2 regions of the Shewanella seohaensis genome follow, and region 1 is predicted to be linked to the other one. Evidence: predicted binding sites of a transcription regulator. Region 1 holds the regulator's gene; the other holds the start of a gene.
What was found. The regulator sigma-54, encoded in region 1, starts transcription at its own class of promoters, with help from an activator protein. The targets are predictions, from matches to a motif close to GTTGGCACGNNNNTNGNNT.

Region 2: a site for sigma-54 is predicted at 1,137-1,155, ahead of L2713_RS03500 (YccF domain-containing protein). Genes of this name have one in related genera too.

The regions. Positions count from the first base shown of each region.
Region 1 is NZ_JAKILE010000001.1:464,873-468,083, reverse strand. It holds gene ptsN (PTS IIA-like nitrogen regulatory protein PtsN) at 1-73, opposite strand, end outside; gene hpf (ribosome hibernation promoting factor) at 76-363, opposite strand; gene L2713_RS02040 (RNA polymerase factor sigma-54) at 392-1,867, opposite strand; gene lptB (LPS export ABC transporter ATP-binding protein) at 1,974-2,705, opposite strand; gene lptA (lipopolysaccharide transport periplasmic protein LptA) at 2,702-3,211, opposite strand, start outside.
Region 2 is NZ_JAKILE010000002.1:293,284-296,494, reverse strand. It holds gene L2713_RS03510 (hypothetical protein) at 1-4, shown strand, start outside; gene L2713_RS03505 (1-aminocyclopropane-1-carboxylate deaminase/D-cysteine desulfhydrase) at 8-955, opposite strand; gene L2713_RS03500 (YccF domain-containing protein) at 1,240-1,647, shown strand; gene L2713_RS03495 (alpha/beta fold hydrolase) at 1,710-2,579, opposite strand; gene L2713_RS03490 (M14 family metallopeptidase) at 2,579-3,211, opposite strand, start outside.

The sequences.
Region 1 (3,211 bases):
CCAGTACCTTTTTCTTACTGCCCGGAGTGGCGCAGGTCGTGCATTCCGGCCGCAGTATGGTACGAAGTTCCATTGCTAGTGTTTTGTTAACTTCTCTTTGTGTTTAATAACCTGACGATCAAGCTTGTCTATCAGGACGTCTATGGCAGCATACATATCTGCATGCTCTGAAGTCGCGAAGACTTCACCACCGGTGAGGTTGATTCTCGCTTCGGCAATTTGTTGCATTTTCTCAACATTGAGCACAACGTGCACATTATTGATCTGTTCGAAATGACGTTCAAGTTTTGAAAACTTTTCCTCAACATAAGCCCGTAACGATTCAGTAATCTCGATATGGTGTCCACTCAGGTTTATTTGCATATAAACGTCCTCCGATTTCCACTTTAGGCTATAAACTTTTACGCTGATTGGAAGGGGGAATAAGCATCGCTTCTCGGTACTTCGCAATGGTTCTGCGCGCAACGTTAATTCCCTGTTCTGCCAGAAGCTGTGCCATCTTGCTGTCGCTTAATGGTTTTTTCTGGTTTTCCGCTGCAACCAGTTTCTTAATGAAGGCTCTGATTGCCGTGGATGAGCACTCACCGCCATCATCAGTCCCGACGTGGCTTGAGAAGAAATATTTTAGTTCAAAAAGTCCCTTTGGGGTATGCATGTATTTTTGTGTGGTCACCCGTGAAATGGTGGACTCATGCATTTCTACCGCCTCGGCGATATCGTTCAGGACCATAGGTTTCATGGCTTCTTCACCGTATTCGAAGAAGCCCTGTTGATATTGCACTATGCAGTTTGCCACTTTGAGCAGTGTTTCGTTACGGCTTTCAAGGCTTTTGATAAACCACTTGGCTTCTTGCAGATGCCCGCGGATAAATTGGCTATCGGCTTGGCTTTTGGTGCTGCGTGCCATGGCTGCATATTGCTGATTAACATTGATTTTTGGCATGCAGTCTGGATTTAACTCGACCACCCAGCGACCGTTTTTCTTCGACACCGATACATCGGGGATGACATATTCTTCATCAACAGGGGTGATGAGCAAACCGGGGCGAGGGTTTAAGGTTTGGATCAGCGCTATGCTGTCCCTTAACTCGTCCTCTTTAAGTTTGGTCTTACGCATCAACAACCTAAAGTCGCGGGCAGCGATCAGATCTAAATGATCTTTGATCAACATGCGGGCGTTTTCGAGGTGTGGGGTATCCGGCGAAAAATGGGAGAGTTGGATAAGCAGACATTCGCTTAAATCCCTTGCGGCGACACCAACGGGATCGAAGTGTTGAATACGCTTGAGTACGGCTTCGACTTCATCCAGTTCAATCTCTGGATTGCCCATGGCCTCGAGGATATCTTCAGTACTTTGAGTGAGATAACCTTGATCGTCGATGGCATCAATAATCGCGGTGGCGATGGCTAAGTCGGTTTCAGAGAAGGGCGTGAGGTTTTTCTGCCATTCTAAATGTTCGTACAGGCCTTCACTGGTTTCCCCTTGGAAGGGCATGTCATCTTCACGGCTGGCACCAGAACCTGAGTTTGGCGAGGCGGTAAAGACTTCATCCCAAGTGGTGTCCATGGGCAGTTCTTCGGGCAGAGATTCTTTGGTCAACGACTCGGCAATGTCCACGGTGGAATTGTCTTGTTCCTGTGGTTGGGCCGTCGTTTCGCTAAAGTCGGTATCGGCGATATCTTGCTTACGTTCGGTAGGCGCGTCGAATTGCTCCTCTTCCAGCTCGAGAAGAGGATTAGAGTCTAAGGCTTGCTGGATCTCTTGCTGCAGTTCCAATGACGACAATTGCAACAGACGAATGGCCTGTTGAAGTTGTGGCGTCATGGTTAACTGTTGACCCAGTTTGAGCTGGAGTGACGCTTTCATGTTACCGCTGATCCCTACGTTATTATTTTGAATTTAGGCCGCTTGTTATCATATTGATGGCGCTTACTAAGCCAAAATCCAAGGCTAATTGGCTCTGTTTAAGTAACTATAGCCTGAATTGTTCACCTAAGTACACAGCCCTAACTTGCTGATTGTCTAAGATCTCTGCGGGAGTTCCTTCGGCAATCAGGTTTCCGTGACTAACAATGTAGGCATGTTCACAGACGTCTAAGGTCTCGCGCACATTGTGGTCTGTGATCAGTACCCCAAGGCCTCGGCTCTTGAGTTGTTCGATGATTTTCTTGATATCGATAACCGAAATCGGGTCGACACCGGCGAAGGGTTCATCGAGCAGAATAAACTTAGGATTGGCCGCTAAAGCGCGGGCAATTTCGACACGGCGACGTTCACCGCCCGATAACGACATGCCTTGGCTATCGCGAATATGGGTGATATGGAACTCTTCGAGCAGATGTTCCAGCTCTTCTTCGCGTTGATCGCGATTGAGCTCTTTACGGGTTTGCAGTACCGCCATGATATTGTCGTGCACGCTCAGCTTGCGAAAGATACTGGCTTCCTGTGGCAGGTAACCAATACCTTTGCGGGCGCGCAGGTGCATGGGATCGGCGGTTAAATCATCATCGTCGATAAAGATATGGCCTTTATCGCTTTTGACTAAGCCCACGACCATATAGAAGGTGGTGGTTTTACCCGCGCCGTTTGGGCCGAGTAGGCCGACGACTTGACCCGTTTTCACCGTCAGGCTGACATCTTTCACAACCTGACGACTCTTATAACTCTTAGCGAGATTCTGTGCTTTTAAGGTGATTTGGGTCATTTAGAGTCCTGTTTTTTCACAGGTTTGTCCGCGGGCTGGTTCTTGAGCTCTTCCTGATAGTTGTCAGGTTGAATAATGGTAATCACGCGATCATCACCGCTACCCGTACTCTCAGCGATCAATTTTTGCTGAATAATATCGTAACGGATGAGGTTACCCGTCACTTGGCTACCCGCTTGATCTAGGCTCGCTGAGCCCGTCAAAGTTAGGGTGCGGGTCGCCATTTCGTAGCGAATTTCTTTCGCGCTCGCCGAAGCTGGGCGTCCATCGTCGAGGATCTGGCTATAAGTCGCAGGATTACCGGTTGCCACTAAAATCTTGCTGTTTTCCCCTTCGGCAGAAAATGCACGTAGTTGATCTGCATGGATTTTAATCGAGCCTTGGGTGACTTCAACCGGACCGAAGAAAATGATCTGGTTGTTTTTAATGTCCGCAGTTTGGCTAACGGCTTTAATTTTCACTTCTTGCTGTAAGTCACCAACCTTGGCGAAGGCGCTCATGCTGGT
Region 2 (3,211 bases), on a different contig from region 1:
CTAAACGCTATCCTGCATCGCCCTCACCGTATTTTCGTCTATATCTTGGCAACATGGTTTGATTTCCTAATAATCCCCCCTGATGAATATAGAGGATGGAGGCATGTTGCTCGCGCCGTAAATAATCCTCTAACACAATAAAGCCTAAGGGATCGTAGAGTAATTCAAATTGCATACCGCTGGCACTGAGTCGTTGCCACATGGCATAAAACTCAGGATAGAGTTTCCCAAAATGGTATTTCTTCCCCACATTCAAAATCTGTGGATGTTCTGCAGAGTTGGGATTTAACTCATAAAACTGCTGCATTAAATACTCATCGCCGCCGACAACGGCGCAGGTAAGTACTCGAATATTCAATTGCTGACGCACAAAATACTGATTTAAAAAGAGTGCCGTGGTTCCTGTACCTGCAGGTAAAAAAACCTTGAGATCGGAAATGTGCCGTGACTCGGCCCAAGCAGCTATTTCAGCACCTAACTGACTAACACCATATTGCGCATACTGGCAGCGCCCACCTTCTTGAATAAACAAAGCGTTAGGTTCAGCCGGCAAGACTTGCTGCTCAATATAATCCTGACAAGTCCAATTAGGCTCACGGTGGAGGGAAGGATTGGTTGTAATCAGGCTTGATAAATCAATGACACGCGTACCATTGGCGATGGCAGCGGCATAATTACCCGTCGGCAAGGTGCGGATATGGCTGGCAATATGATCCACATAAAAATCGCACTGCCAGCCCTTCAGCTTGGCGAGCGCCGACAGTGAATACAACGAGTTAGCCTGCGCGGAGCCATAACCAATCAGCTTAGTCACGCCAGCAAAATCATGGTCTAGAAAATAGGCAAACTTACGCGCTTTATTGCCACTAAATGCAGGATGCAATAAATCGTCTCGTTTGAGAAATATCTTGCGTCCGGCAAAGGAAAAAGACTCTACAGGACTGTCAGAGAGCAGACGCTGAGTCAGCAGGCTTTTGGCTAACATGGATACACTCGAAGGAAACAAGGGCGTTAGTGTACCGCGAGCTTGCCTACATCGTCCGTAATAATTAAGCATTTTCGCGAAAATCTAGCATTTTTTACAACGTCATACCGTCACAAAGATAAATATTTCACTGATAAATAAGGAAAAATATTTTGGCACAATTCTCGCTTACTCCATTTAAGTATCAATTAATGATTCTGTGTGTTGGACAAGGTAATGCCAACACAGATTTAAAATGAGTTAAGGAGTATTCAATGTCACTTTTACGGTTAATTTTCAATATTGCTTGGTTTGTCCTTGGTGGATTTGTGATGGGACTCGCCTGGTGGCTCGCGGGGATTTTGTGTTTTATCAGTATTATCGGTATTCCCTTCGGCCGAGCCTGCTTTGTCATTGGCGAGTTGACCTTCTGGCCCTTTGGACAAGAGCAAATGAATCGTCGCCATTTAACCGGACGTGAAGATTTAGGCACAGGCGCCTTTGGTATGGTGGGCAATATTATTTGGTTCTTGCTGTTTGGGATTTGGTTGGCCATAGGCCATTTGGCCCATGCCCTCGCCTGCTTTGTGACAATTATTGGTATCCCCTTTGGGATCCAACATATCAAGCTGGCGCTATTAAGCCTGACGCCGATTGGGCAAACGATAGTAGCGAAAGCGTAATAACCATAGTAGCGAAAGCCTAGTAATCATAGTTGCTAAAGCCTAAGGCAGATCACTCAGCACTACTCTGCGTCAGTGGGTAGTGCTGATGTATAGTTAGTCAGTGATTGCACTAATCTTGCTTCGTGATAGTCCCTTTCTTCATCGAGTAAATCAGTGTAATCAGCAAACGGCTCACTCACCTCCCCTCGTTCTAGACTTATCATTTCAAATAGATAATGCGCCAGTTTGGCTGGCGCATCTATGGTGATGTCATGACCACAATAGGCCAAGACAACTAAGTCGACGTTAAAATGTTGTGCTAATGCCCTGCTTGTTTGAATATTCACTAAGGCATCACGATCACCCGATAAAATACTGACTGGAACAGGCAAAGATGCTGGGCAGCGATAACGAAACGCCGCCCACAACTGACGACACGCATTACTAAAATGCGGTGTCGACTCGTGGCGATAGTGGCTCCAACGAGCAATCAAGGCTATATCGCGCCGATGGCGATAGCTGGTTAAGCGCACAATCGTCGATTCGATAGGATTAAGCTGTCGACCGCGGCAACGTTTGAGCCAAGCACTCAGGACATTTAATCCATTAAATCGCTGATACCAAGGTGATAAGTTAGCCGCGCTACTATTTAGCACAAAAACGTGTTTTATCTGCTCGGGGCGCTGCTTAGCCATTTCCATGGCGAGCATACCGCCCATAGATAAGCCAAGCAGATAAAAAACTTGTCCCGCTAATTGCACATCCAATTGTTGCCACACCGAGCTGGCATATTCGGCGATAGTTAAAGGGCTGGCTTGGTGAGTGAGGATCCCATTGCCGGGCAAGTCAGGGGTAAAAACGGTGCAGCCCCTTTGCCTTAATCTCTGATCAAAGCCATTCCAATGGCGTTGATCGCGCATTAAGCCCCTGAGTAATACCCACGTTGTCATCAAAAACGCTCCCGATACCAAAACTGCTGCGCACTCTGCGCCAGTTGTGTGAGATGTTCGGGCGTCAGTCCTTCTAACTCCCGTGCGTACGCCGCCTCCATCAAGAACTGCATCAATACTGTGTGCCGGCGTAAAATCCTGTGGTGCCTGTGTGTTTTTTGCGGATTAAAAAAGCCCGCAAAATTGAATATTTGCCTTGGATTTTTCTTAATCCATGCCCATGAGCCCATCTCTAAGGTCAAAGGTAAGAATGGAATATTGGCTTGAGGATCCTGGGTATGATGCTGGCGGTACAAGTAATCCCAAATATCACCATGGGTGCGATAAAACTGGCTCTGGGGCGCAAGCCGATAATGGCCATGATGGGGATAGCTCGCTTCAAATAACTGCTTTAAGTGATAAATGAAGTGGGCATTTTCAAAGGATGCGCGCGTGTGGGCATAGGGAAACCAGATATGATCCGTCAAACCAAAACCAGAATGCGCATCAAGGGAAATAAGACTGGTGCTTTGTCTAAGCAGTTGTTGCACATAAGCCACCAGCCCTGCTGTTTCAAGCTCCATACCCCCAAGGCCACGAAACCAAGGCAGCTTAGAAGAGAGCCGTTGCCCTCCAACCATAAAAGACACTTT